DNA from 2 places in the Photobacterium minamisatsumaniensis genome. Region 1 is predicted to be linked to the other one. Evidence: riboswitches for the same ligand, from Rfam matches in the RefSeq annotation. Region 1 holds a riboswitch; the other holds the start of a gene.
The links. Region 1 has a riboswitch for thiamine pyrophosphate ahead of thiD (bifunctional hydroxymethylpyrimidine kinase/phosphomethylpyrimidine kinase). Riboswitches for the same ligand answer to the same signal wherever they lie in the genome.

Region 1 (15,778 bases):
GGCAAGGACGGCCTGCATCAAATCCTCATTGAGGATGGACTGTTTAAAACAGTTTCAACCATGGATGAAACGATCAATCACACTGCGACTATAATTGATGGCGAAGGTGGTATGGCTATCGCACCATTTTGCGAACCTCATATCCACCTTGATACAACGCAAACAGCAGGCGAGCCAAGCTGGAATATTTCCGGAACCCTATTTGAGGGTATTGAGCGCTGGGCTGAACGAAAATCACTGCTGTCGGTTGAAGATGTAAAATCTCGTGCTAAACAAACACTGAAATGGCAAATTGCCAATGGTGTACAACACGTTCGTACGCACGTTGATGTTTCAGACCCTACCCTTATTGCTTTAAAAGCAATGCTTGAAGTAAAAGAAGAAATGAAACAATGGGTAGATATCCAAATTGTTGCATTTCCACAAGAAGGTATTCTTTCTTACCCTAACGGTAAAGAGCTACTTGAAGAAGCTGTTCAACTAGGTGCTGATGTTATTGGTGCGATTCCACACTTTGAGTTTACAAGAGAGTACGGCGTAGAATCGCTGCACTACGTTTTCGAATTAGCGCGTAAGTATGATCGCCTTATCGATGTGCACTGTGACGAAATTGATGATGAACAATCGCGCTTTGTTGAAACCCTTGCTGCGCTTGCTCATAAATTTGATATGGGTGACAAGGTAACGGCGAGTCACACGACTGCAATGCACTCTTACAACGGTGCTTATGCTTCACGTCTTTTCCGTTTGCTGAAAATGTCTGGTATTAGCTTTGTTGCTAACCCGCTGGTAAACATCCACCTGCAGGGCCGTTTTGATGATTACCCTAAACGCCGTGGTGTAACTCGCGTTAAAGAGATGTTGGCATCTGATATTAATGTTTGTTTTGGCCATGATGATGTGTTTGACCCTTGGTACCCATTAGGTACGGCGAACATGATGCAAGTTCTTCATATGGGGTTACATGTTTGCCAAGTTATGGGTTATGACCAAATCAATGATTCGCTTGATCTGATCAGCACTAATTCAGCACATACACTGAACATTCAGAGCCGTTATGGCATTGAAGCTGGTAAGCCTGGTAACTTGATTATTTTGCCTGCCGAGAATGGATTTGATGCAGTACGACGCCAAGTACCCGTACGTTACTCTGTACGTCAAGGCAACATCATTGCCCAAACACAGCCAGCAGTAACGCAAATCGAACTTGATAACGGTAAAGAAGACGTCACTTTTCGTCGTTAGTTGTTAAGTTAATAAGAAGGGAGACCTAAGTTTCCCTCTAACAGTGAGCCTGCTTATTTTTAATTTATAATAAGCAGGCTTTTTTATGCCTTCTACGAACGAAAGCCATAAGTAGTAACGGTAAACAGACTACCCATGCCACAACTCCTCCGCCTGACTGAAGACTACAGTTGGTTGGGCTAATACCACTTACGCCATCAATGCAATCTTCAGAGTTAACAGCATCCTCTTTTGCGTCTCCGTACAAACCGTTATCAATAAAGTCAGGGTTTGTGACAGGATGCTTGGGAGTCGAACTCACCGTTGATTCTATCCAATCGAAATATGTACCAACTCGAGTATAAAACCCTGGGCGAGATATCGAGCCACATACCGGGGAGCCGACAGGACCACCACTAACGATGCCGATTTGCCGCCAAACACCACTGGCATCTTGTGCCCGCAACGGGCCTCCACTATCACCTTTACAAGAATCAGGGCCGAACCCTTGAGGGCTACCGTCTGCATCAAATAAGATTTCAGGTGGCAAAGCACAGATTTTAGTTCGGTTTAGTGGGCTATCTAAAATATAGTGTTGTTGATTACCTGACTCCAATCGCTCAAAACACTCTGTCATTGGAAGGAATGACAACTCGGCTTCCATCAAGGCTTCTGCAATACCTGAACCGTCAGAGCTGGTTGATCCCCAGCCTGATACTTTTGTATTCTTTGGCCGACTATTTTCAGACCACTCACGATTAAGGCGTGTTTCAATTGAAGAAGCAATTTCAGCGGTTGAAAGTGCGATGGGTGTAATGCTTGATTGTGGAAAACTACGACCCACTCGTAAAAGTGCCAAATCACTATCCAACGCCGTCGCAATAACATCTTGGGTTACGGAGCCATCAGCCGCAGTTGTAATTTTTACTACAGGGTTTGGGGTATAATCGGGGTGAACAACAACATGCGAAATGGCATAGAGTGCCGCAGGATCTTCAATAGTGCTGCTTGTTGTACCCACCATGACGCTCAGCATACTAGGCGGTAACACCGAAAAACTATCCCCATCAAGTTGATGAACTACGCAGTGTGCTGCTGTCAGCACCCAGTTTTTATTAATAACACTACCGCCACATAGATGTGCAGTATCATTGGGTGTAAAACGCAGGGAAGCCATCCAGCTTTGGGCATCTTCGGGGTCAACAGGTGTGCCTCCAACGACATAGCCCGTAACATCAGCAGCATTGGCAATAGGTGTTGATATAGCAGCCACCAGCGCTAAAGATAATAATGGTATCCTCATGGTAACTAATTCCGTTTAGTCAAATTCGTTAAACGGCTACTCTACCAATACATCAAATTTCAAATTAAAGATTACATCTAACTTGCGAGTTAGATGTCGATATGGGGTGAAAGAACTTATTATTGCAATAAAGCCTGAGAGGCAGGGGAAATATTTGAGTAGAAACATAAAAAAAAGAAAAGCCATATAACGTGGCRTTTCTTCGACTCTAGTAGAAAGCTGTAACTATAAATTTAAACTCAACTATAAACCTATCGTCGAACAACTTACATCTTCATCAATATTAAAATCAGAGTATGCATCGCCAAGTAATTCAGCTGCAAGTTTCGGGTAAAAACCATTTTTATAAGCATCGTCAACATCCCCCATACTTATCGTATAGAGTTTCAGGCCGATATTTTCTATTTCATCTGGAACACAGACACTGTCTCCACCATCACTGAAACACACATCACCAGAGGTATCTATAACACCACAGCTGGTATCATCGAAACTAACACCCAAAGCATTTAATTTACTGTCGAGAGCTGTTTCAGTGCCTCCCGGAAAGTCATCGGGCAAAGTTATACCATAGTCATTTTCAAGATCTTCAACACTTCTGTATCCATCGACACTTTCAACTTCAGCGCTGACTACAGCAAATACTTCTACCTTACCTGTCAGTGTATTTGTTACATCATCTTCATCGCATCCCATAAGAGCTAGCGCTGTCAGTAAAATAATTCCTTTTTTCATAACCGTCCCTATTAATAACCATTACTTTGGAGTCAAACACTTACAGTTTAGCCACAAAACAACGCAACACCCACACCAAAAAGTCACATTTTTAACATTGGTTAATTCACCCGTTCGTTTTTTACCCTTTATTTTGCAATTTCCTGTGATCTTAACCGTGATTCCTTCCCTTCTATTTATTTGCTGTCATAATAATAAACAGAACAGTTACCTGTATGGTATACACCCACCATTACACATCTACGGACACCCTTATGAGTATTGAAAATATTGTTAAACAGCGTTCTGGCGAGAAATGTGAACTTTGTGCATCTGCTGACAACCTAAGCGTTTATGAAGTACCAGCCTCTCCCGATACAACCGCTGGTAGTTGTGTAATGGTATGTGGTACTTGCCGTACAGAGATTGAAGATGCAGAAACACTTGATCAGAACCACTGGCGTTGCCTTAACGACAGTATGTGGAGCCAAGAACCTGCAGTTCAAATTATGGCTTACCGTATGCTAAAGCGCCTTTCGGCTGAAACATGGGCTCAAGATCTTCTCGATATGATGTACATGGAAGAAGATATGGTTGAGTGGGCTGAAAAAGGGATAGCTCTTGCTGAACTTGAAGCGATTAAAACGCTAGATGTTAACGGTACAGCCCTACAATCTGGTGATAACGTTACTATCATCAAAGATCTTCCAGTTAAAGGCTCAAGCCTCGTTGTTAAGCAAGGCACAGCGGTTCGCGGTATCCGTTTAACTGAAAATCCACTGCATGTAACAGGTAAAGCAGCAGGTACTAACATGGTTATTATTGCTGCTTACTGTAAAAAAATGTAATTAGCCTTAGCCATCTAACATTAATCTTTCCGATATTTGAAATTTGGCTAACGTAGGAACGGGCGGCATTTATGCTGCCCGTTTTTTATTCTACCTGTAGCTAAATACGCTACATGGCAGACAATAATGTTAATCTTATTTGCTCATTGTTTCTAAACGTGGTTACAATAACGCGTTATATCAATTAATGTTTCGTTAGTCGGGGAGCTTAGGCTGAGACCACTTTGTGGGACCCGTTGAACCTGATCCATTTAGCAATGGCGTAGGGAACTAGCACACGTGTCTCATCACTACTCTGTATTCAGAGTCCAATATTGACACCTGCTACCCTCCGCTTTATTCATTTAGGGGTAGTTATGGGCAACGCCAAACCATCAAAAACACCAATCACATTAACTATTGCTGGCTCTGACAGCGGTGGTGGTGCTGGTATTCAAGCTGACATTAAAGCGATTTCAGCAACAGGCGGTTATGCCTGCTCTGTTATTACTGCTTTAACTGCACAAAACACCCAAGGCGTCACCGGTATCTTAGGTATTGACCCTGCGTTTGTAGAGCAGCAGCTTGATACCGTATTTTCTGATTTAGACGTTAAATCAGTCAAAATCGGCATGTTAAGCGACGCAAATATTATACGTACGGTTGCCAATAAACTTCGTCAATATCAGCCAAAGCACCTTGTTATCGACCCTGTAATGGTCGCGACGAGTGGTGACCTTCTGCTCGAGCAAGAAGCAATAAAAACCCTCAAAACAGAGTTACTTCCACTTGCCGACGTTATAACGCCGAACCTGCCTGAAGCCGCTGCTTTACTTGGCACTGCGCTTCCAGAGAGTGAGCAAGACATGTCTGCAATGATTGACGGCCTGCGTAGTATCGGGGCTAAATCAACATTGCTAAAAGGCGGTCACCTTGAACAAGATGAAAATAGTACTGACCTACTCATCTTAAGCAACGATGTAATTAGGATGTCTACACCACGTATTAATACGCGTAATACACATGGCACAGGCTGTACTCTTTCAGCGGCTACCGCATCATTCCTAGCCCAAGAATACTCACTTGTTGATTCAGTTAAACACGCGAAATCATACATTACACAAGCTATTACACACGCTGACGAGCTAGAAATCGGTTCAGGCCACGGCCCTGTTCACCATTTCTTTGCTGGTCATTTCAAGCCTGAATAAATAAAACAGTGATGACGATGCCTGAACCTGTAATCAATACAACAGGACTCGCTAGCAATATCGGAGTTGCCTTAAAAAAGGCAACCCTCCGTTATAACGATGCTGCCGAGCCATTATTTTCTGCACTCAGCTTAGAGCTGCCTGCTGGTAAATGGACTTGCCTACTTGGAAAAAGTGGGTGTGGTAAAACAACCTTACTTCGTCACCTTGCTGGGTTGCTTGAAGATAAAGTGGAATGGCAAGGTGAACTCACGACATCTAATAACACTCCCCTATTAGGTAATGTGGCTTACATGGCGCAACAAGATTTACTTTTGCCATGGCTCAACGTCATTGATAATGTTTGCTTAAGTACCCGCTTTGGCGATAAACACCCTGCAGATATGTCTCGCGCAACAGCATTGCTTGAAGCTGTAGGGCTAAAAGATTACGCAAAAGCGACCCCAGATCAACTCTCTGGCGGTATGCGTCAGCGTGTAGCACTTGCACGTACACTTATGCAAGATAAGCCACTGGTGTTAATGGATGAACCATTTTCAGCCCTTGATGCTGTAACACGCTATAAGCTGCAAACACTCTCTGCTGAGTTATTACAAGACAGAACTGTTTTATTAATCACTCATGATCCACAAGAAGCACTTCGCCTTGGCCATCACATTCATATTATGTCTGGAAGTCCTGCCTCACTCGTACCATTAGGTGTTCCAAGCACGTTACCTCCACGCCAGTTTACCGCTGAACTCGCTAGCCACCAGCAGACGATTATCAACCAATTGGAGCGTGATTATGGGTAATCAATCAACACAGAATATCCAAGCTGATTCAACGGTAGCATCTCCATTGTTAACGCAGCAGCAACACACGGCAAATACAGGCTTAAAGGAAGTAAACCATTGGTATCAGCACCTCTTACGCATAACGGTGAGCGTATGTGTGATTTTTGGTTTATGGCATGCCATCGTTATTCTTTTTGAATTACCCCCTTTTATATTACCCGGTCCTGTTGCCGTATTAACGAAACTGGTTGAGCGATTTGATATCCTTTGGCAACACACATTAGTAACCGGTACTGAAGTAATCTTAGGTTTATTCTTAGGGCTATTTTTAGGGCTGTTCTTTGCGTTACAGATGTTGCTTTTTGCCCCGCTTCGCCGCTGGTTGCTACCCATATTGATCACCAGCCAAGCAATACCTGTCTTTGCTATTGCTCCAATACTCATGCTATGGCTAGGTTATGGCATGGCGTCCAAAATTGTCATGGCAGCAATGATCATTTTCTTCCCCGTCACAACGTGTTGCTACGACGGTTTACGTAATACTCCTACTGGCTACCTCGATTTGGCCAAAACCATGGGAGCCACACGCTGGCAATTATTATGGCGTATACGCTTACCAGCCGCTTTACCTGCTTTGGCTTCCGGTATTCGCGTTGCTGTCGTCGTCGCCCCTATCGGTGCGGTTGTTGGTGAATGGGTTGGCTCGAGTGAAGGCTTGGGTTATCTGATGTTACAAGCTAACGCGCGCATGTTTGTTGACGAAATGTTTGCCGCATTATTCATTTTGGCTTTCTTTTCTATCAGTTTGTATTTTGCTGCTGATTTAATACTAAGGAAGGCCATACCGTGGCAAGACAAATAACATGACAAAAATAGTAAATAAAAACACAACATTGCTTAATCAAAAGGAATAATGAATGAAGACCCCAATAATTCGCGTTATTACCGCACTCGGTTTGACCGTTGCCTCATTTAACGTAGCAGCTGAAAAAGTAACGCTAATGCTCGACTGGTTTGTGAATCCAAACCATGGCCCAATCATTATTGCCCAACAAAACGGGTTATTTGCCGATCAAGGGTTAGAGATTGAAATTCAAGAGCCAGCTGACCCAAGCGTGCCAGACAAACTGGTGGCTGCAGGCAAAATCGATCTGGCGGTTTCTTACCAAAGCACGCTCATTTCGAGTACCGCAGCAAAGTTACCTGTTGTTCGTTCAGCAACACTTATTGCAGGGCCTTTAAACGCACTAACAGTACTGAATAAGTCTGGCATCAAGAGCCTAAAAGATTTAGAAGGTAAGAATATTGGCGTCGCCATTGGCGGAAGTGAAGATGCAACCATCGGTACAATGCTTCGTTCTGAAGGCGTATCAATGGACAGCGTGAAAATCATTAATGTTGGTTGGGCATTATCATCATCACTAGCATCCGGTAAAGTCGATGCTATCTGGGGAGGGTTACGTAACTTTGAGCTTAATCAGCTTGCTATCGAAGGCTACGAATCAACGGCGTTCTACCCTGAAGAACACGGTGTGCCACCATATGATGAGCTAATCTTCGTTGCGAATAAAAACAAGCACGATATTGAAATGATTAAAAAATTCAATAGCGCAATTGAAAAAGCAACGGTTTATATCATCAACCATCCTGAAAAAGCTTGGAATGAGTTTGTTGCTTACTCACCCGATACATTGAATAACGAACTTAATCGCCGAGCATGGGCTGATACTTTAACGCGTTTTGCCCTACGCCCTGCTGCCGTTGATCTTCAGCGATACGACGACTACGCCGTATTCATGAAAGAACATGACATTATCCGTAGCTTGCCATCAGCAAAAGACTACGTTCTAACTTTCTAATTATTCATAAGGCTTACCATGAACTATCAAGACTTAATTGCGCATTGCCAACAAGATTGGACAGAATACACCGAACATGATTTTGTTAATCAACTGGCAAAAGGCGAACTGAATAAGCACGCTTATTTCCACTATCTTAAGCAAGATTTTCTTTTCCTTAAACACTATGCACGTGCTTATGCTCTGGCTATTTTCAAATCAACAACACTTGAAGAAATGCGTGAACCACTACCCGGTTTGAACGCCCTGCTTGAATCAGAGATGAACCACCATATTGAATATTGTCAAACGTGGGGAATATCTGCTGAAGAAATGGAAGCGGAACCAGAAGACTTTGGTACCGTAAGTTACACACGTTACGTACTTGATACCGGCATGGCGGGTGATCGCGCTGATTTGTTTGCCGCACTGGCACCTTGTGCTATTGGGTACGCAGTAATTGGTCAACGTCTAGGTACATGGTCTGAAACTAAACTTGAAGGTAACCCTTACAATAGTTGGGTTGAGCTATACAGCGGTGAAGATTTTCAAACTGGCGTTGAAGAAACCATTCGTCGACTAGACGCCATGCTGGAAGAGATCCCACTTGAAAGTAAACGTGGTAAGCGTTTATGTGAAATCTTTAGAACAGCAACACGCATGGAAGTCGCTTTCTGGCAACAAGGGATGGACGCGGCACAGTAATCATACCTAAAACCTACCAATCGGTTTTTTAATGGCTTGCACTTCGGTGCAAGCCTTTTTTTATCCGGTAGTTAAAGCGAGTAGACTAGCGACTTATCAGGTGCTCTTTAAAGCCATGGTGAACTAGCTGATCGAAGGCTTGCCATACATCTTCAGGAATATCCTGTTCAATTGAAAAACCCTGCTCTGGATAGACATGAATTCGCTCAAGGTCACCAAGCATGACGTTAATAACATCGCTGTATGTCAGTGACTCGTTGGGGTAATTATCAAAACTGATTTGAGGCGAAGTCACCCTAATCTCCTTACCCGGCCACTGACGCATAAACGTTGCGTATGTACGTCTTTCCATAAACGGCTTTTGGACAAGAATCAATGACTGTGGGTCAAGCCCCTTTTCTTCAAGTAAGGCTCGGGTAAATTGTACATTTTCACCCGTATTGGTTGATTGAGGTTCTATTAAAATGCTTGATTCTGGTACCCCCATATCAACAGCAACCGTAGCAAACGCTTCAGCTTCAGAGCATGCAAAAAGATCTTCTGTTAATGCTCCCACACCGCCAGAAAAAACAATAAAAGGAGCATACCCTTCTAAATACAATTGCGCAGCACGCTCTGCAACGCGTATATCGTTACTGCAAAGCACAAAGAGACAATCACTCTTTTCCAAATTATGGTTTAAATGATGATAGTCCCAAACTTTTGTTGCCAAACTATGTATCTTTAAATGCATGTAATGCTCCTAATTAATGATTAAGTATCCTTACTTAACATGACAAAGAGAGGTGACCACTTAATGACGATCACTCGTACTAACGCAGCCACCAATCTGGCGTGATCGTACAACTACTCTCACCAGCGCTTAGCCAGCCTTGCTCACCTTCAATCGTTAACTGAAGCTGCATAGTACGCTCAACCAGCGCTTCTAGCTCAGAAAGCGTTTGGTCGTTAAAAAATACCACTGAAATATTGCCAAACTGTGAAAGCTTGGCTTGATTCTGCTTCCACCATACTGGTGCTGCATTATCACCATAAACAACAAGAACAGCTTTCTTTGACTTGTGCGCTGCTTTTTTAATGCGTTTCTCGTCAGGCAAGCCAAGATCAATCCAAAGTTCAATTTCGTCGCTTAAACTTTTGATCCACAAATCAGGCTCATCAACATCACAAAGGCCTTTCGTAAATTGAAGGTCTTCGTCTGCATAAAATCCCCATGCAATCAAACGTAGCATTAACCGCTGTAGAGTCTCTGACGGGTGACATGCTAGGGTATGTGACTTATCAATATAAACATGGCGATCTAAGTCCGCGACGTTAAATTGAGCCTTATAGATAGTGGCTTTAAGTGCCATAGTTTTAATTCCTGAAACGTTATCCCAACAGGGGATGCTTTAATGACTCGCAGTGTAATCTGAACCTAATCATTCTTCAATTTCTATTTATTTTTCAAAGTAATAAATTACACCTAAACACAAGCGTCAATCAAAGCGGTATTTATCGTTGCATCAACACTCTAATAGCGTAAAGACAGGGAGCTCACCGATTACAATCTGTTCTTTTTGCTTTTTGGATAGTCGTTTTATTCGGTACTCTAACTGCATTGCTACACGTTTCGAACCGACCTCTGATGACCAAGCAATGGTTAATGGACCCTTTCCTCTTAAGTACTTGGCACCTTTCATTGTCCCTTGGTGTTCTTTAAAACGCCTCTCTACATCCGTTGTAACGCCACAATAAAGATGATTTGATGCTGTTCTAATTAAATAGACCGACCAAACAGGCTCGACTTTCACCCCTTCGGTCGGATTTACATTTTGTTCTTGATCCATTTCTACCCATTCAAAAAAGCCCAGCTTTGCTGGGCTTAATTATAAAATATTGTTAGTGCAACACAGCCTTATAATATATTGAATTACGAAGTCAACGAGTCAAGCATTGCTTTTAATTCAGCCATCTCTTGTTGTAATTCTGCAACTTGGCTTTCAAGCTGTTCAATGCGTTCTGATGTTGGTGAGCTTGGTACGGCAGCAGGCGCTGACTTTAAGGCCTCAAGATCTATTTCACCACTAAATAGATGCATGTACCGACAATCACGTTTACCCGATTCTTTTGGCAACTTAACAATATAGGCACCTTTAGGGTGATCAACTAAACCATCTAGTACAGACTCGACTTCTTTAACATCGCTAAAGCTACATAAGCGATTTGTTCGAGTACGAATTTCACCCGCACTTTGTGGACCACGCAGTAGCATTACGCAAAGTGCTGCTTTTTCTTGCGCTGTGAATTGAAAAGTACTGAATTCAGTGTTGCAAAAGCGGTGCTGATATTTAGCAACACGGCTACCAAAGCCAGCAGTGACTTCTTGTATATAATGTTTCGACTTTAACGCTTCAATGGTGTCTTGTACTGTTGAATCATCAAGCGACATAACCGGATCACGGTTGCTTTTTTGATTACAGGCGGTTGTTAATGCATTTAATGTTAATGGGTATTGATCAGGTGTGGTTACCTCTTTCTCTAATAGACAACCAATCACTCTAGCTTCTGATTGTGAAAAGCAAATATCCATGATCTTCCCTCACCCTTTATTCTAATACGTCGTAAAGGTAATGCATCAGTTAAAACTTCTAACGCAATTTACCTTACTAAAAATACAATGGCTAAAACGCCTAATGGGAGATTAGCATGCCTTGCTATAACAACAAGCACCAAAAAAATCATTTGGCTGTAAAACAACCAAATGATTCATCTGAAGATATTTTTTGCTGGTAAGTTCAAATTATTGAATCGCAGAAACGATTTAAATTTAACCTTTCTCGTGATATTAACGCTAGGTAAACTCAGCAGCAACAAAGCGATTTCGTCCCTGCTCTTTAGCCTTGTACAGCACCTTATCAACTATTTCATACATGTTTTCATGCGTTTCAAGACCAGTCGGCATCCATGACACCATCCCTTGACTCACCGTCACAATATCTGACGTTGTTGACTTTGAATGCGGAATTTCAAGTTTTTGAATGCAAGCCTTTAACCTTTCACACTCTCTTACTGCTTTAGTTTTATCGCAATTACTGATCAAGACAACGAACTCTTCGCCACCATACCTTGCTGCCAGCTCTCCAGCTCGACTAAAGTTCTTCTTCAACTCAGCAGACACCGCCTGTAAACAGCGATCCCCCTCAAGGTGTCCATAATGGTCATTAAATGGCTTAAAATGGTCAACATCTATCATTATCATTGTAAGCGAAAAGCTATTACGGCCATGCCAGGATATGAATTCTTCCAGCTTCTGATCGAGATACCTTCTATTTGCAAGTTTCGTTAAGCCATCTTCATTAACCTGTTGTGACAGCAAATCATTCGCTTCTTCTAACTTTTCGCTGGCTTGTTTTAACTGGTGACGCATATCAGCAATGCGTTGCATCGCTTTTAACTTCGAGGCTAAAACAATTTTATTAACGGGTTTAACAAGGTAATCGTCTCCCCCCATATCAATAGCCTTTGCTATCATCTCGGGTTCATCATGACCACTCAAGAAAATGATTGGCACCCACTCTGAATGTTTAATTCGAAGTTGTTCTGCCACTTCCGTTCCACTCATGTCGGGCATACTGACATCAAGCAGTACTAAATCTGGGTCAAATAACGGATATTTTTCAATTGCCTCTATCCCTGAACCAACAGCCTCAACAATGTGGCCCAATCTTTGTAATCGCATTGCAAGTTGCATTCGCTCAAGATGGACATCATCAACTAGTAAGATCCGCATTGCTTCCATGAAAGTATCCTGTTGATATCAAAAATATTCCTTCTTTAATTTATAGCACAGCTCACCAATTAACCTAACTCTGTTCCTCATTGATAGGCAGTTCTAAGTAACGAACGTGATTTTGCTTGCAAAAAAAACATCTAAACCTCGAAATCCAACACTTTCATAAGAAAAAAATACAATTAAAAAAACAAATATGCCTATATATTTATTAACTAGGATAGATTGTGAGCAATCAAATACTAAACTTTGACTGGTCGATGGTACTGATAGTTGACTTTTCATCACAGGGCTTTAGGATTCCATTCTGTAAACAATTCATGCTGTAGGAATTAGCGATGTCTGATATCGAAAACAAAGAAGAGCAAATCATTGAAGAACTAGAATTCACACTTGAAGATTGCTCACCAGAGCTACGTCAAGTTGTTGCGTTTGAAGAAGTGCCAGAAGAACTTCTAGACATGCTGATCAATGTTTATAAAGCATCTGAACCAACTTCCCATGAAGCATGGAATCAATTGCCTGCAAGTGCACAGAATGTACTTGATAACTTCGAACAGTTTCATGCACTAGTTGCACTTAGCCAAAGCTATTCTGGTATAGATTTCCTTGGTGAAATGCAAGAAAGTGAAAAACCATCTGATATGACTGACGATGAGTTCACTGAGTACAAAGCTGTTACGCTTGATAAAGTACTACACAACTGTGTTAAAGACATGTGTAAGCAACTGAAGAAAGCTCGCCGTAACCCACCAATGAAGCGTGAGTTTATGGAAATCTTCAAGAAGTAATCTACTTCCTTGAATATAAATAGCTCTAGGGAGGTCCACCTCCCTTTTTTATCACATAGCCCCGACCATCCAGCGCTTTTCAACAAGAAGTCTAATGAGACGACTGAATCTATTTCTCATTTTTCATGATAAAATAACGCAAAATAATGAATGATTATTAATCGCTTTTCCTCTTACCAGTACAAAGTATTCACAATGAGAATGCATGAGCTGGTAATGCATAGCTAGGAATTATTGGTAATGGCGATTTTGAGGTGTCGATGTCTGAGAAGCTAAAATATAAATTTATAAACGGTGTGTACTTTATTCCTTGCCTAGGCGTAATAAAGTCAGATTCTTCTACCCAGAAGCTGAACCTCTCAGAACAATATATTCTTCAATATCTTATTGATAACGCAAGTCAGCCAGCGTCTAAAAGTGACTTGCTTCAAGCAGGTTGGCCTGAACGCGTAGTATCTGAAGCATCACTGTTTCAAGCCATTCGAGGCTTACGCGTTAAACTACAAGAAATAAACAAAGGCGATGTGATTGAAACGCTGCCGCGTGTTGGTTATCAGATCACACAATTTAGCTCAGAAGCGTTTTCTGATAAACCTCCATTTACGTTAGCTTTAATCAAACAACATTATATTCCACACCTTATAATTGGTCTGATTGGTTTAACCACGCTCATACTCATTGGCTTATCTTGGCACTACGGTTATAAGTACCCAAGGCAAGCAGAATATCAAATACGAATAACAGAAACGCCGAAAAACACAGTGACATTAATTGGCTCAAATAAAGCTGATTTAGATGATTTAACGGACAAACTATTTAACATTTACAAACTGAGAGAAGAAAACCCAGCACGTAAGCCGATAGAAAATTTAAAGATCTTTGCGTATAAAGGTAATAATCATTACTCATTATCGTGGTGTAAAGTAAACGACAGTCAACAATGTAAGCCTTATACAGATCACTCCTATCTAATCAGTCACGATGACTGGGAAAAATTCGAGCTGTTTACAATCAATGGATTAGATAAAACGCGTACCGATCCAATCGTCCAAACTGATTTAGCGCGTGACCCTACATCTCAGGTATATTTGAAGTTCATTGATGACTCCGGTATTGACTCACAAGTTGTTTACCAATACATATCTAAAGATGAAAATAACGACTTAACATATTCATATCTTACGTTTATCTCAGAAAAAGAAACTGAATACCATTATGCCCTTTCGATAAGCTCAGCCATTGTAACCATTGTGGAAAATGCATCACCTTTTCTTGCGACCGCAGAATTAAAACCAGAGATGTACCATTGGACGTACCAAAACAATGACGTGATCACTGAAAGTAAATCTACATCCTTACAGGTTGAAGAACGTGTACAAAACAAATTTAAATCAAAAACTATTTCTTATAGCTACCTACTTTACCAACAGCCATACCTTGACCTAGTTCTTAACGATGAAGTAGGCATATTTTGGGTACATAACAGTGAAAGAGATACCAAGAAGTTTAACTATAAACGCTACTCGGTTGATCAAGAGTTACGCTAAATACATACCAAGTAAAAAATGGCACAAGCGCCACGTTTAAAGTATTGATAAAAGTTAGGCCGGTTACTACTAACCGGCCTACGTGATTTAGCGTTATTTTTTATACACACTTTTCCCTTGTTTAAATGTCTCTAGCACCTGAATAGAATTGATTTCTTCGGGCTTTATTGTAAGTGGATTGCCAGACAGAATAACCATATCTGCAATCTTGCCTCTTTCCAGAGAACCTTTTCGCTGTTCTTCATGATATTGATAAGCCGCATTCCGCGTTATTGAAGCCAGCGACTCGTAGGCTGTTGCTTTTTGCTCTTCTCCTAATGTTTCTCCACTGCGTGTTACCCTATTGACCGTGTTGTACATAAGGCGGATCATATCGGGGTCAACAACTGGAGAGTCATTATGAGTCGTATATTGAATTCCATAATTAGATGCAGAACGAGTAGGACTAATGCGCTCGGCTCGCTCTACACCAAAGACTTCATCTCGATGCCAATCCCCCCAAAAGAAAGTATGCGCAGAAAAGAATGAAGGTATCATATGGTAATCAAGCATTCGTTCGAGTTGGTCGTCTCTTGTTGTTTGTGAGTGGATAGATACCGGTCTTATTAAGCTCATGTCCTGCGTTTCATTAACAATTTCATCCAAGGCATCTAGGTACATATCCACTGCCGCATCCCCATTTGTATGGACAATAAACTGCGTACCACTCTTAAGGTAAGCACTCAATTTTTGCTCAAGGAAATCTGTCGTAAGAGTAGGATATCCAACATAGCTGGTTGCTTCGCCAGCAGGCGGATTAAGGTACGGCTGAGTCATATATGCAGTTTTGCCCTGCGGAGAACCATCAAGGATAATTTTAACCCCGCCAACTCGGAAATTATTATGGTATTCATCGCTGATATCATAATTACCCAATTTAAGCATAGTCAGTACATCCCAAGTGGGATAAGCCACTACATCAAGATACAAGACGTTATCATTCGCTAGGGTTTCATATAACTTTATTGATTCTGCGCTCGCAGCACCATCTTGTACTGTCGTGATACCAAAACTTGCGTAATACTGTTGTG
Region 2 (15,778 bases), on a different contig from region 1:
AATGTGAAATTAGACTTGTTGCTCTTTCTTATTAGTTATAGCATCAGGCCATTGTTATCAATTTCATTTGATAACGGGTGATGGAGTTCCACCTTTAACCGCTCATCTGAGATGATGACTCCTATCGTAGTAGGGTAGATCCGTCTATGGTAGGGTAAACATAATTTGCCATAGCTTCTATCCTTGAAATTAACTCAGTAAAAGATAGAAAACGGTATGGCTCATCCTTTAAGTACAAACCCTAAAATATTCGTCCAAATTTTGCGTTGGACACTGCTTATCATTCCTGTTGCTGTTCTTGTCGGTTCATTCAATGCTTTTTTCCTATGGATCCTTAGCTTAGCGACAAGCACTCGTATTGATAACCCTTGGTTAATCTATTTCTTACCGCTGGCTGGTATCATCATTGTTTATTGCTACCGCAACCTTGGGAAAAATTCAGAAGGTGGTAATAACCTGATTATGGATGAAATTCATAAACCAGGTGCAGGCATTCCTGCTCGTATGGGGCCGTTGGTACTGCTCACCACTGTGATAACCCATTTATTCGGAGGCTCTGCAGGGCGTGAAGGAACTGCCGTTCAGATCGGCGGGGCATCGACTCATTGGTTAGCGCGAAAATTTAAGCTGAATGAAGCTGATACTCGATTGATGCTTATTGCTGGGGTTGCCGCTGGATTTGGTGCTGTATTCGGAACACCGCTCACAGGGGCTATTTTTGCTCTCGAAGTACTCGCTATTGGCCGTTTGCGTTATGACGCAATTATTCCTGCACTCTTTGCTGCTATTTTGGCTGATGTTGTTTGTACCGCTTGGGGGGTACACCATACTCACTACCGAATTGATTTTCTCGAAACCATTACTATTTTTGAACATGCTGTGAAAGTAGATTTATTTTTGGTGGGAAAGATTGTATTGGCAGCAGTCGCTTTTGGCCTTGCTGGTTATTTGTTTGGTGAGTTAACCCATGCCTTTAAAGACATATTCAAAGCAACATTGAAGAATCCATACCTAATTGTTGTTGTTGGGGGATGCATCGTGATTGCATCAGTACAGCTTATTGGCAATTATGATTATATTGGCCTTGGTGTGTATTCAAGCCGTGAGGGTGGTGTCAGCATACTCAGCGCCTTTCAGGACGGTGGGGCTGAGTGGTATAGCTGGTTGCTGAAGTTAATACTCACTGCAGTGACGCTGGCTGCTGGCTTTAAAGGCGGAGAAGTCACACCATTGTTCTTTGTGGGGGCTACGCTAGGTAATACATTAGCGTGGGTATTGGGGGCACCAGTTGATCTGTTCGCCGCTTTAGGCTTTCTCGCGGTATTTGCCGCCGCAACCAATACACCGCTTGCATGTACTATCATGGGGGTTGAGCTGTTTGGAGCTGATCATATGCTGTATTTTGCGATTGCTTGTTATACGGCTTATTACTTCAGCGGCCATACGGGTATCTATTCATCACAGCGCGTTGCGGTACCGAAGCTATTTGATTTAGACGGGGCGCCTAAGATCACTCATAAACTTGGTGAACTCCGTGAGACGCACTCATCTTTGCTGAAAAGCTTAGTAAAAAAATATAAATAGTGCTTAGCCTTATCATCAAGGCTGTCAAAATAAATGCGATTTTTGTTAACAAAGTATCAGTTTTATGTTTCGTTCACTTGCCGGGTATTAATCGATTACATATACTGACCTTTCAACTTGTCGGAGTGCCAATTGGCTGAGACCGCATTGCGGGATCCGTAGAACCTGATCAGGCTAATACCTGCGAAGGGAACAAGAGAAAATCTTCTGATAATGCTGTATTCGCAGCTGCAGTTCCAGATGATGCTACATTCCTACATGTAGCCTCTTGTTTAAGCACCAATCCGCCAAGCAACTTCCCTACTATGGAATGATAGGAAATTGCTATGACGAATCGCAAACAAGCGAGACTGGAAGCTAAACAATTTATAGAGTCACTAACTGCCCAACCGTACCCTAACTCTCAAAAGGTTTATGTTACAGGTAGCCGGGATGATATCCGGGTACCTATGCGTGAAATTACGCTAGCCGATAGCCTGATCGGTGGAACAAAAGATGAACCTGCCTTTGAGCCGAATGAGCCTGTCCGAGTTTATGACACCTCTGGTTATTATACCGATCCTGAACATCAAATAGATATCTACAGTGGTTTACCTAAATTACGTGAAAGCTGGATTGCTGAACGCGGTGATACCGAGTTATTGGATGATCTTAGTTCTGCTTACTCAAAAGAGCGGCTAGCTGACGATACACTGGATGAATTACGTTTTGGTGAGCGTTCTCGTGTACGTCGTGCTGTTACTGGCGCTAATGTTACTCAGCTTCATTATGCTCGAAAAGGGGTCATTACTCCTGAAATGGAATTTATCGCGATCCGTGAAAATATGGGACGAGCGAAATACCGTGACGAAGTACTGAACCAGCAACATCATGGTATGCCCCTTGGTGCTAATTTACCCCGCGATATTACCCCAGAGTTTGTACGTCAAGAAGTCGCAGAAGGGCGTGCCATTATTCCATCGAACATCAATCACCCTGAGTCTGAGCCCATGATTATCGGGCGTAACTTCCTGGTGAAAGTAAATGCCAATATTGGTAACTCATCAGTGAGCTCTTCGATTGAAGAAGAGGTTGAAAAATTAGTGTGGTCGACCCGTTGGGGCGGCGACACGGTGATGGATCTATCGACGGGACGTAATATTCACGAGACCCGAGAGTGGATCATCCGCAACAGCCCGGTGCCGATTGGTACAGTACCTATGTATCAAGCGCTAGAGAAAGTAAATGGAGTTGCTGAAAACCTCAATTGGACCGTTTTCAGAGACACCTTGCTTGAGCAAGCTGAACAGGGCGTTGATTACTTCACTATTCATGCTGGCGTACTACTTCGTTATGTACCGATGACGGCCAAACGGGTAACTGGCATTGTCTCCCGTGGCGGTTCGATTATGGCAAAGTGGTGTCTGGCGCATCACCAAGAAAGCTTTTTGTACCAGCATTTTCGTGAGATATGCGAAATATGTGCCCAATACGATATTGCCCTGTCTTTAGGGGATGGTTTGCGTCCTGGCTCAGTTGCTGATGCCAATGATGAAGCGCAGTTCAGTGAGCTTCGTACATTGGGTGAGTTAACGAAGGTTGCATGGGAGTACGATGTACAGGTGATGATTGAAGGCCCAGGTCATGTGCCAATGCATATGATCAAAGAAAATATGGAAGAGCAACTAAAGCACTGCCATGAAGCCCCTTTTTATACGCTTGGCCCACTCACCACTGATATCGCACCAGGTTATGACCATATTACCTCAGGTATCGGCGCTGCGATGATTGGTTGGTATGGCTGTGCCATGCTCTGCTATGTTACGCCGAAAGAGCACCTAGGCTTGCCCAATAAAGAGGATGTAAAAGTAGGGCTGATCACCTACAAATTGTGTGCACATGCGGCAGATTTGGCGAAGGGCCACCCCGGCGCACAAGTCCGAGATAATGCGCTTTCAAAAGCGCGCTTTGAATTCCGCTGGGAAGACCAATTTAACCTAGCTTTAGACCCTGTTACAGCAAGGGCCTATCATGACGAGACACTACCTCAAGAATCTGGAAAAGTTGCACATTTTTGTTCTATGTGTGGCCCTAAATTCTGCTCAATGAAAATCTCACAGGAAGTTCGCGAATACGCTCATGGCCTTGAACAAGAGGGTGATTTGGCTATTCAGCTATTGGACGATCCGCTAGAGGGGATGCAGCAGAAATCGGATGAATTCCGTTCAAGAGGCAGTGAACTCTACCACCCTATGCAAGAGGAAAACTAATGAGCACTTTGTGTTTACCCGATCACCTGACCCCGCTATTAATGCATATTGAGCCTTTATTGGCGGCGGCTGAACAGTATCAGTTAGGCGAACCCGTTCGTGTGGGAAGTAGTGAGTCGGCAGTGGTAGACATGCATGTTGATCAGCGACCATTAGCCATTGCTTTTAATGAGGAATGCCTAACGGGTGATGGGTATACAGTGCGTGACCAATGGGTTACGCCTTACCCGAGTGTATCTGAGCTGCAGCAAGCGGTTGCTGCTCAGCCGAAGCTGATTATCTGTGGCTTGCCCACAGAGCGTGGCTGTGTGGATATTTGGCATCATAATGGTGAAGCGCGGGCAGTGTATTGCCACGATGCTGGCTCGAGTGAGCCGCAACGTGCAATGTTGTTAACTGCTTTAGCCTTAGATTACCCGTTAGAAGATGCGGTTACATTAGCGCGCGCATATGCCCGAAGCCATGCGAGTGCAGTTTGGCCTATGGGGCGTGAATTGTTTCCTCGTCCTTTAACGGCCAATCACCCCGAGGTGGATGCGCTAGGCTGGGTAAGCACAGAGGTGCCTGTTACTTCATTCGCAAAAACAGATCCACAGAAAATGGCCTTGTATCCGGTTGTCGATACCGCTGAGTGGGTAGAGAAAGTACTAGAGCTGGGGGTGAAAACCACTCAGCTACGGATAAAAGATCCTTCAGAACCGTCATTGCCGGCACAAGTAGCAAACATTATTGCAGCAGGCAATGCACATCAGGCACAGGTATTTGTTAATGACTACTGGCAACTAGCCATTGAGCATCAGGCTTATGGGGTGCACTTGGGGCAGGAGGACTTGGAAACTGCTGATCTGGCTGCAATCCAGCAAGCTGGTTTGCGCCTTGGTTTATCCACCCATGGCTATTACGAAATCCTTCGAGCTATAGAGTTTGCTCCAAGTTATATCGCATTAGGTCATATTTACCCAACGACGACCAAAGACATGCCATCTAAACCGCAAGGACTGAGTCGTTTAGCGCTATACCAGAAGTTAATTGATGACGCTTTTCCAACGGTTGCTATCGGTGGTATCGACTTATCTCGGGCAGAAAGTGTCTGGCAAACTGGTGTTAGTAGTGTAGCGGTAGTACGCGCAGTGACTCAGGCTGAAGATCCGCAGGCTGCGGTGGATGCTTTTAATCACATACTGCTTCGTCCAGTGTCACATTAAGGTTGCTTGATATGCTAACAGATCAGGAATTTCTGCGTTATAACCGCCAAATCATGTTGCCTGAAGTCGGCGTGCAAGGGCAAGAGCAATTGACTAAGGCACACGTACTGTTAGTCGGGGCGGGCGGTTTAGGCTCTGCTGCGGTTCTGTATTTGGCTGGCGCAGGCGTTGGTAATCTTGTCATTGCTGATGATGATGAGGTGGATAGTTCTAATCTTCAGCGACAAGTGATTTATCGCGATGAACACCAAGGAAAAAGTAAGGCTGAGATGGCGGCAGAACAAGCCCGATCATTGAATCCTTATATCCGAGTTCGTCCTGTAAAAGCGCGGTTGGCTGATCAACGTTTGGCAATGGAAATTTCGTTAGCTGATGTGGTGCTTGATTGCTCGGATAACTTGCCGACTCGCCATGCTGTGAACAAGGCGTGTTTTGAAGCCAACACACCATTGATTTCTGGGGCTGCGATTCGTTGGCAAGGGCAATTAATGGCGTTTGATTTCCGTGACGGGCGAGGGCCGTGTTACCACTGCTTATTCCCATGGCAAGAAGATGCCCCACAAGAGTCGCAAAACTGCAGTAACTCGGGTATTGCTGGTCCTGTTGTTGGCATGATGGGAACCATGCAGGCTCTAGAAGCCATTAAACTGGTTACTGGCGCAGGGGGAGTCGCTTTTTCTGCTTTACAGCAATTTGATGGTTTAACCATGGCTTGGCAAAAATTTAATCTCGCAACAGACAGTAAGTGTCCGGTATGTGGCACAGGGGAGTAAAGCAACGATGACAACAACCATAATGAACCAGTTACTGGTCAATGATAAGCCTGTCGATGTCGCAGAAGGTACGACACTAGTTGCCCTGCTTAATCAGTTGGATATGCCGCTACAAGCAACAGCTGTGGCACTTAATGATGACATTGTCGCCCGCACCGAGTGGGAAACAACACAATTAAACGCGGGTGATCGTATTGCCCTTTTTCAAGCCATTGCTGGAGGCTAAATGTTAACTATCGCAGGGAAAACCTTCTCTTCACGTCTATTTACTGGCACAGGGAAGTACGCAAATAGCGCGACAATGGCAGAGTCTATTATTGCCTCTCAATCAGAGCTAGTAACGATGGCATTGAAGCGGGTTGATATCGAAAACCGTGACGATGACATTTTGACCCCATTGATTAAAGCTGGGGTCAATCTGCTACCGAACACTTCCGGCGCTAAAAATGCCAAAGAAGCTGTATTTGCGGCTAAATTGGCACGAGAAGCCCTAGGTACCAACTGGCTAAAATTGGAAATTCATCCAGATCCTAAGTACTTAATGCCTGATCCGATTGAAACATTAGCGGCTGCAGAAGTGTTAGTACGAGAAGGATTTATCGTACTGCCATATTGCCATGCTGATCCGGTACTGTGTAAGCGTTTGGAAGAAGTTGGCTGTGCTGCGGTAATGCCACTGGGTGCGCCAATTGGTTCAAATAAGGGCTTGGCCTCTCGTGACTTTTTAGAAATTATCATCGACCAAGCACGCGTGCCTGTGATTGTTGATGCTGGTATCGGTGCACCATCTCATGCTGCAGAAGCGATGGAGATGGGGGCTGATGCGGTGTTGGTGAATACTGCTATTGCTGCTGCAGCTGATCCGATAGCTATGGGACGCGCATTCCAAATGGCTGTAGAGAGTGGACGAATGGCCTACGAAGCAGGACTGGCAGGTACCGTTAACCACGCGATTGCCTCGAGCCCATTAACCGCTTTCTTAGATCAAACAGCATAAGGATCTCGCGATGAGTTTCGTCGATGTATGGAAACAGCTTGATTGGGATGATGTCAGGCTTTCTATTTACAGTAAAACAGCGGGTGATGTTGAACGCGCCCTGCGTAAACCGAAGCGTGACCTAGAAGATTTCAAAGCTTTGATTTCACCAGCCGCTGAGCCGTACCTTGAGCAAATGGCTCAGCAATCTGCGGCATTAACGCGAAAACGCTTTGGCCATACTATCTCGTTTTATGTCCCGCTTTATCTGTCAAACTTGTGTGCCAATGCGTGCACTTATTGTGGTTTTTCAATGGAAAACCGGATCAAGCGGCGGACGTTGACGGTCGATGAAATTGGTCGTGAATGTGCTGCTATCAAAGCAATGAACTTCGACAATATCTTATTGGTTACCGGTGAGCATGAGCGCAAGGTTGGTATGGAATACTTCCGTGAAGCCTTGCCTGCTATCAAATCGCAGTTTAGCTACCTCTCAATGGAGGTACAGCCACTCGAGCAGGATGAGTACGCTGAGCTGAAAACACTCGGTTTAGATGCGGTGATGGTGTATCAAGAAACCTACAGCGCCCCGACCTACGCCGAGCATCACCTGCGTGGCAATAAGATGGATTTTGAGTATCGTCTAGACACGCCAGATCGCCTTGCTCGAGCGGGTATTGATAAAATTGGTATTGGTGCATTGATTGGTTTGGAAGAGTGGCGAACCGACTGCTTCTTTGCCGCTAGCCATCTTGATTATTTAGAGCGTACATACTGGCAGACGCGTTATTCAATATCGTTCCCGCGTTTGCGCCCGTGTGAAGGAGGCTTGCAGCCAAAATCAGTCATGTCTGACCGCCAATTAGTACAGTTAATTTGTGCTTACCGATTGTTGAACCCTGAAGTTGAGCTCTCGTTGTCTACCCGTGAATCATCGCAATTTAGGGATAACGTGTTACCGCTGGGTATCACCAGTATGTCGGCGGCATCGAAAACCCAACCGGGTGGCTATGCCGATGATGAGCCTGAGCTAGAACAGTTTTCGATTAGTGATGATCGTTCTGCTGCTGCTGTTGCCTCGGCAGTGAAGCAAAATGGCTTTGAAGTGGTATGGAAAGATTGGCACCACGCATACTCGGGCTAACCGCAATTATTCCAAGTTTTGGATGTAAAAACGCCCGCAGCTTTGCGGGCGTTTTTTTAGCAGTACTCGTTTGTCGGCGAGCTATCGTACTAGCGGTGCAGTTGCTTGTTCTAGCCAAGCCAGTACTTCACCGTCAAGTGATGGGCTGACGACTTCAAACACCGTCTGATGATAGTTGTTTAGCCAAGTTAGCTCTGTATCTGTCATCAGTGACAAATCGACTAAACGACGATCGATAGGTGCACGTGTTAATGATTCAAAGCCCATTACCGTCATGTCACCAGCCGTTTCAACCTCGACCACAAGCTCAAGGTTTTCAATGCGAATACCAAAAGCATCTGCACGGTAGTAACCCGGCTCATTAGATAGCACCATACCTGGTAGTAAGGCTGTTGGGTTGTAGACCTTCGCAATGCGCTGCGGCCCTTCATGTACACTCAAGAAATGACCGACGCCATGGCCTGTGCCGTGATCATAGTCAAAGCCGTATGCCCATAGGTGTTGGCGAGCTAATGCATCAAGCTGTGAGCCTGTTGTACCTTTAGGGAAACGGGCTGAGGTTAAGGCAATATGGCCTTTCAGTACGAGGGTGAAAGTTTGCTTAACTTCATCACTCGGCTGGCCGATGGCTATCGTACGGGTAATATCCGTCGTGCCATCTGGGTACTGACCGCCTGAATCAACCAAATAAACATTGTCCATCTCCAGCACACTTGGTTCAGGCTGGTTTAGGTGATTGTAGTGGCACATGGCTGCATTACCCGCAGCGGCTGAAATGGTATCGAAACTGACATCGCTGCAGCTGCTATCTTCAGCGCGGAATTGCCATAGCTGATCAGACAGCGTGCCTTCATCGAGCAGGTTTCCTTGGGCAACTTGAGCATCAACCCACGACAAGAATTTAGTTACCGCAACACCATCACGGATATGACAGGCTTTCATACCGGCGATTTCTGTCGGATTTTTGGCTGCTTTTGGTAACAGGCATGGGTCCGCAGCCTCAATGATTGTTGCATCTGCCGCGCGCAATACTTGGCTTGACCATGCATTGCTCGTGGCTGGATCAACTAACACGGTTTTACCGCCAAGTTGCTTCAAGCTGGCTTCCAGTGCTTCTGGTGCCTGTACGCGAACACCGTTACCCACATGTGCTGTAAAATCTTGTGGCAGGCGAGTCGGGTCAATGAAAAAATCAACACTTTTATCGGCATGCAGTACTGCCGTTGAAAGTAAGACGGGTAGGCTAGGTACATCACTACCACGTACATTGAGTAACCAAGCAATGCTGTCGAGCTGGGTTAATAGGACTGCATCTGCCCCTTGTTTCTGTAGCTCTGCCGCAATTTGTTGGCGCTTGTCGGTACTGCTCTGGCCGACATATTCAAGTCCCATCAGTTTCGCGTTTGAGAGTGTGGCATCTGGGCGGTCATGCCAATAGGTCTCTATTGGGTTTTGCTCTATGCACACTAATTCCAATGCGCTATTAAGCTGTTCAGTCGTGCGGGTTAGCCATGCTCCACTGTGCAAGCGAGCATCAATGGCCACTTTACTTCCTGTTGCAAGGTTCTCTTGTGCCCATGTAACAGGAGGCTCTTCAATCAGGTGGCGGTACTCAAAAACATCACCCGGTACTTGTTTGCGCACTTGTACAACATAGCGGCCATCGACGAAGACTGCGGCTTTATCTTGGGTGATCACTGCCATGCCCGCAGAGCCGGTAAAACCGGTAGCCCAGTGCAGGCGCTCATTATGGGCCGGGATGTATTCACCGAGATATTCATCTTCATGAGGAATAAGCAGTGCATCGAGCTGGTTTGCTACCAGCCATTGGCGGATCTGCTCAACACGTTGTGAGATAACAGCTTGCATGTTTTGTTCCTTTTAAATGTCACCGTCCTTGCTGACGGAAATGAAGAGAGCGGCCTATAGGATTATTATATCCGTAGAGACTAAGGAAAAAGAGGCCGTTCGATGAGGTTAAGTTAGCGGTTTTGTCGTCGTGCTGCAATTAGGTGCTTTGCAAATAGTGATGCGCATGGAGAGCTTTACGGATCGGGAAAACGAGTGATATTCCTAAATGGAAAGTACGGATTGAATATATACCATTTCTATTCATATCTTGAAACTCGTAGACTGGTGATCTAGATTAAATAGGAACACCTTATGACCACCACGCCCCCCCCTCAAGCTGGATCGCGCCTCATTGCCTTAATGGTAACGCTGGTTCTGTTTAGTCCTTTAGCGATTGATATTTATTTACCGGCATTGCCTGCAATGGCTGATACGTTCGCGGTTGATAGTACCCGAGTACAAGACACTATTACTTGGTTTATGTTTAGTCTTGGCCTTGGCCAGTTATTAGCTGGACCACTAGCCGATCGCTTTGGCCGTCGTCCTATCGCACTGGCCGGGATCACCATTTATGCATTGAGTGCGGCATTGGCGTATACCGCTGAGACGCTAGACTTATTGTTAGTTGCCCGCTTTTTACAAGGGTTCGGTGCATGTGCAACGTCTGTTGCAGCGTTTGCTGCGGTACGTGATAGTTTTGGCCCAGAGAAAAGTGGGCGAATGATCAGTTACTTAAACGGCGCCATTTGTTTTATCCCAGCATTAGCACCGCTACTTGGTACATGGCTGACGCATCAATTTGGCTGGCGTTCTAACTTTAGTTTTATGGCAGGCTTTGCGGTTGTCGCGGGTATATTCATTCTGCTCTTTTTCAAAGAGACGCGCCCTCAAAGTACCAACGTACAAGGTTCAACTATTAGCTTATCGCGTTACTGGTCGGTATTAAAAGAGCCAACGTTCTTGTTTCACGCCACATTATGTATGTTAGCTATGGCGGTGATTTTAGCTTATGTCACGTCGGCACCAGTATGGTTAATGATGGAGCTGGGGCAAGATATGAACCAGTTTACGTTTTGGTTTGGTGTTAACGCTGCTTTTAATATTTTTGCCTGTATGGTTGCACCCAAATACATGGACCGATTTGGCACGCGCCACACCCTGAATACTGGATTGCTGACCTTGCTTATTGCTGGTATCGCAATGCTATTGCTTAGTCATATCGCACAGGCGTGGGCATTTATGGTGCCAATTTTCATGTCGTCTTTTGGTTTTGCTTTTGTCTTGGGCTCTGCGGCAGGCAAGGCGCTGGCACCATTCGGTGATCGTGCGGGTACGGCCGCGGCGTTATTAGGGTTATTCCAAATGAGTGGCGCGGGGCTGATGGTTGGCTTGACTCAGCGTCTAGATCTAACGCCTCCTAACTTAATGGTGCTGCAAATGTGGCTGCTATTACCGGGATTATTAATTTTATGGTCTAGATATGGCCAACGCTGGCATGCTCCTGTTTCAGCAGAAGCGGCTTAAATAACAGGTTCAATATACTAATAAGACGCCACCCTTTTAAGGCGCAGGGTCTCGACAACCCTTAGGCTCTTTTTGCCTGCCACCTTTGTGGCAGGCTTTTTTGTTTCTGGCAAGAGCCCAGACAACGATTAGACGGTGCTAGTGGATTCTACTTGTTTACCTTTCCATTGTTGAACCACTAAACCACAGACAATCAACACCAAACCAACCAACGTTGAAGGATGGATTTCTTCACCGATGATTGTTGCTAGCAACATCAGAGAGATAAATGGTGAAATAAAGATAAGGTTGCTGATCCTTGCGGTATTGCGAGTAAGCTTGAGTGCATTGATCCACAAAACAAAAGTGATCCCCATTTCAAATAAACCGACATAGCTAACCGCAGCCCAGCCTTGCCAAGGTACTAGTGACCACCCGCCTAGGTATACACTCAGTCCAATCGAGAAAGGAAGAGACACTAAAAAGCCAAGCAGTACCCCAAGTACCGGTTCGGCTTGGTTCTTAGCGTTTAAAATCCAGTACATTGCCCAGAGTAACGTAGAGAGTAAGGCCAATGCGACACCTGTCGGGCTATCAAATTGTAACGCCAGAACATCACCTTTAGTCGCAATGATGATCACACCCACATACCCTAAAGCACAGGCCGCCCAGTCTTGTTTACGGATTTTCTGCCCAAGAAAAACAGCTGCCATTAATGTCAGGGTGATCGCCCAGCTGTAATTCAATGGCTGGGCTTGCGAAGCAGGTAATAGCTCGTACGACTTAAATAAAATTAGATAATAAGCGAATGGATTGATCAGGCCGAGCAGTACGTAGTACCACGGGCGAGCCAAGAAGGTGCGGCCAAGTAAGTGCAACTTGCCTTGGAAAATAGCGATACCGGCAAGAGCAATAGCCGAGACAATGCTGGCAGCAACCAGCATTTGGACTGGGGTAAAGAAATCCAAGGTGATTTTAAAGGCCGTTGCAACCGTCGACCAAAGTAATACCGCAGCAAGCCCGTAGCCGAGCGCATAACGTTCGTTCATTGTTCATCCATAATCAAATATAAAGTGCCGAGCTGGCGAAAGGCCCAACGGCGAGAGCGTCAGTCTAGTCGATTGTTGTAATGTCGACTAGATCATTCCTATTAGGGATGTGATGTTCTCCTGAATGCAGGCGGCGAGAGCGATAACATCTGGACATTTATCCAGTATCCTTTTAGCCTTTAATCTCTGTTTTTGGCGGTTAGCCCCGCTTATATATTCAAAGATTCAAGGTATTAAGCATGATTAATGAATGGCTGTCAGGATATGGTTTGGCAGCAATAATGGCATTCTTTGGGGCGGCCATAGCCAGTGTCACCACCGCTTGGCTTGTTAAGCAACGCTGGCAACAACAACAGCAGTTGCTGTTACAGCAGGTTGAATCAGATAAGCGATTGGTTGAAAGCCGTGAACAGCAGTTTATGAGCCAGCTTGATGAGCGGAATAAAGATCTGGATGAAATGGATATCGAGCGCGATCGCCTTACCAATGAGGTGCGTCAGATGCATGCTCGCCTTGCGGCTGCTTTGGAGAAAATGCGCCATTTCGAAGCGCTGAAAAATGAAAAGCAATACTTTAGCGAACAGCTTGAAAACGCGCGTATGGCCAATGCCGGTCTTGAAGCGGATCTACGTGAACAAGAAGCCCGTCATTTTGAAGAGCAAAAAGCAGCGGATGAGAAAATTGCTTTACTTGAAAATGCCGAAGAACGGCTACGTGTACAGTTTGAAAGCTTGGCCAACCGCTTATTTGAGCAAAAGACCCGCACAGTGGATGAGCAAAATCGTCTTAGTATGGAAACCTTATTAAGTCCTTTGAAAGCACAGTTGGAAGGGTTTAAGAAGCAGGTTAATGACAATTTCAGCCAAGAAGCGCGTGAGCGTCATACCTTGGTGCATGAAATCAATAACCTCAAACAGCTAAATGAGCAAATGGCGCGTGAAGCGGTCAACCTAACGCAAGCACTAAAGGGTGATAACAAAGCTCAGGGTAACTGGGGGGAAGTCGTACTGTCGCGTGTACTTAGCGAATCAGGCCTTCGTGATGGCCATGAGTATCAAACTCAGGTCAGTTTAGAAAATGATGATGGCAAACGCTATCAGCCCGATGTTGTGGTGCATCTACCGCAAAGTAAGGATGTGGTGATCGATGCCAAAATGTCATTGCTTGCTTACGAACGTTTCTTTAATGCTGAAACCAGTGCAGAACAAGAGTTAGCGTTGAGTGAGCATGTTGCTTCTGTCCGTGGTCACATTCGGGGTTTAAGCCGCAAGGACTACCATCAACTTCATGGCGTGCAAAGCTTGGACTATGTGTTGATGTTCATCCCGGTTGAACCTGCTTTTCAGGCGGCCATCGAAACTGATCCAAGCTTAATCCGTGATGCTATGGATCAAAATATCATGTTGGTTAGTCCTACGACGTTGCTGGTGGCATTGCGTACCATTAATAATCTATGGCGCAATGAGCGGCAAAATCAAAATGCGAAGCACATAGCTGAACGAGCAAGCAAGCTCTATGACAAACTCCGCTTGTTTGTCACAGATATGGAGTCGGTGGGGGCATCCCTCGATAAGGCGAGCCAAAGCTATCAGGGTGCAATGAATAAGTTGCTTACAGGTAGAGGCAATGTGATCCGCCAAGCGGAAGGTTTTAAGCAGCTGGGTGTTGAGGTCAAACGCGATATAAACCCACTACTTGCGGAAAGAGCGCTGCTTGGCGCTGCCGATGACGATACGGCTGAACCTTCGCCTGCGATGAGTCATCGACTTTCGTTACAGGCGAGTGAAGAAAATGATTTGTCGTAGTGCTTTGAGCAAAGCTCAACCATCAAGTACACTAGACCAGTTTATGACAGTTTGATAACCATGACGGATGTAGCATGACGGACACCTCACTAGATACCACACACTTTGGTTACCGCACCGTAGCCAAGGAAGAGAAGGCAGAGATGGTTGCAGAAGTATTCCACTCTGTAGCTGCGAAATACGACATCATGAATGATTTGATGTCGATGGGCGTCCATCGCGTTTGGAAACGCTTCACCATTGATTGCAGTGGTGTTCGCCGCGGCCATAAAGTGTTGGATTTAGGGGGCGGTACTGGCGATCTAACCGCAAAATTCTCACGCATTGTGGGTGATGATGGCCAGGTGATCCTCGCTGATATCAATAACTCGATGCTGAATGTTGGCCGCAGTAAGTTACGTGATATGGGGGTTGTCGGCAATGTTGGGTATGTGCAGGCGAATGCCGAAGAACTACCATTTCCTGATGACTTCTTCGATTGTATTACCATCAGCTTCTGCCTGCGTAATGTCACTGATAAAGAGAAAGCGCTGCGTTCTATGTATCGCGTATTAAAGCCAGGTGGTCGTTTATTGGTACTTGAATTCTCGAAGCCAATCCTTGAGCCTCTTTCGAAAGTCTATGACGCATACTCCTTTCACCTATTGCCAAAAATGGGCGAAATCATTGCGAATGATGCCGAGAGCTACCGTTATTTAGCTGAATCTATTCGCATGCATCCCGATCAAAATACCTTAGAAGGTATGATGCAGGATGCTGGTTTTGAACAGACTCAATATTACAACCTAACCGGTGGTATCGTTGCGTTGCACCGTGGCTTTAAGTTCTGAGGATGTTATGCCTGTTGATGTATTAGTCACTGGGGCGATAGAAACATCGCTAAATACCCTGCTAAAAGAAGATGAAGACAGCCAGCGTCGGTTGGCTCGTTTACGCGGAAAAATTATTGGTGTCACCATCAATGAGTTTGGTAAACAGCTGTACTTTGTTTTTAGCCAGCAGATCGATGTATTGGGTGCGTATGAAGGTGAGGTTGATTGTCAGCTTGCCCTGAACCTGTCTGTACTGCCTGAATTGCGCCAACAGGCTAATTTGACTCAGTTGATCAAGGCGGACAAATTATCTCTTGAGGGGGATATTCAGCTCGCCCAGCAATTCTCAGCGCTGTTAAATAGTTTGAAACCTGATGTCGAAGAAAAAATTTCGCAATATACCGGTGATATAGTGGCACATACTTTGGTGGGTGGGCTGAAAAATAGCGCTCAAGTATTACGTCATGGAATCGAACGCCGTCAGCAATATTTGGCTGAAGTGATCACGGAAGAGTGGAAGCTTGCACCGCAAGCGTTGGAAATTGCACATTTTGCTGATCAGGTTGATGATTTGAAATCCGATGTAGCAAGGTGTGAAGCACGTATGAAGGTGATAATGGAGCGTTATGCATCATGATGGCACTGTCTGAATTTAAGCGCCTTTATCAGATCACTGCGGTTCAACTGCGTTATGGCCTTGATGAATTATTACCTGACGACCCACGGTTGAAATTACCGAAAGCGGCACGTAAGTCATTAGTGTGGATGAAAAATGAGCACCCAGACAAACCGCTGGGCGAGCGTCTACGTTTGGCGCTGCAAGAGCT

Region 2: linked by a shared signal. The riboswitch ahead of thiC (phosphomethylpyrimidine synthase ThiC) and the one ahead of thiD (bifunctional hydroxymethylpyrimidine kinase/phosphomethylpyrimidine kinase) in region 1 are both predicted to bind thiamine pyrophosphate.

What each region holds. Positions count from the first base shown of each region.
Region 1 is NZ_JAKJSI010000030.1:71,928-87,705, forward strand. It holds gene L4D78_RS16695 (cytosine deaminase) at 1-1,245, shown strand, start outside; gene L4D78_RS16700 (S1 family peptidase) at 1,310-2,527, opposite strand; gene L4D78_RS16705 (hypothetical protein) at 2,771-3,262, opposite strand; gene L4D78_RS16710 (PhnA domain-containing protein) at 3,517-4,089, shown strand; TPP riboswitch at 4,280-4,375, shown strand; gene thiD (bifunctional hydroxymethylpyrimidine kinase/phosphomethylpyrimidine kinase) at 4,446-5,279, shown strand; gene L4D78_RS16720 (ABC transporter ATP-binding protein) at 5,297-6,073, shown strand; gene L4D78_RS16725 (ABC transporter permease) at 6,066-6,917, shown strand; gene L4D78_RS16730 (ABC transporter substrate-binding protein) at 6,973-7,914, shown strand; gene tenA (thiaminase II) at 7,933-8,598, shown strand; gene L4D78_RS16740 (YdcF family protein) at 8,684-9,331, opposite strand; gene L4D78_RS16745 (YaeQ family protein) at 9,411-9,950, opposite strand; gene L4D78_RS16750 (GIY-YIG nuclease family protein) at 10,104-10,427, opposite strand; gene L4D78_RS16755 (YceH family protein) at 10,511-11,170, opposite strand; gene L4D78_RS16760 (GGDEF domain-containing response regulator) at 11,432-12,370, opposite strand; gene L4D78_RS16765 (DUF3069 domain-containing protein) at 12,709-13,161, shown strand; gene L4D78_RS16770 (winged helix-turn-helix domain-containing protein) at 13,422-14,708, shown strand; gene L4D78_RS16775 (amidohydrolase) at 14,802-15,778, opposite strand, start outside.
Region 2 is NZ_JAKJSI010000014.1:1,050-16,827, forward strand. It holds fluoride riboswitch at 68-131, shown strand; gene L4D78_RS06095 (voltage-gated chloride channel family protein) at 217-1,584, shown strand; TPP riboswitch at 1,696-1,793, shown strand; gene thiC (phosphomethylpyrimidine synthase ThiC) at 1,911-3,833, shown strand; gene L4D78_RS06105 (thiamine phosphate synthase) at 3,833-5,038, shown strand; gene L4D78_RS06110 (HesA/MoeB/ThiF family protein) at 5,050-5,811, shown strand; gene thiS (sulfur carrier protein ThiS) at 5,819-6,037, shown strand; gene L4D78_RS06120 (thiazole synthase) at 6,038-6,808, shown strand; gene thiH (2-iminoacetate synthase ThiH) at 6,819-7,931, shown strand; gene L4D78_RS06130 (aminopeptidase P family protein) at 8,013-9,800, opposite strand; gene L4D78_RS06135 (multidrug effflux MFS transporter) at 10,095-11,306, shown strand; gene L4D78_RS06140 (DMT family transporter) at 11,435-12,334, opposite strand; gene rmuC (DNA recombination protein RmuC) at 12,574-14,139, shown strand; gene ubiE (bifunctional demethylmenaquinone methyltransferase/2-methoxy-6-polyprenyl-1,4-benzoquinol methylase UbiE) at 14,214-14,969, shown strand; gene L4D78_RS06155 (ubiquinone biosynthesis accessory factor UbiJ) at 14,977-15,588, shown strand; gene ubiB (ubiquinone biosynthesis regulatory protein kinase UbiB) at 15,585-15,778, shown strand, end outside.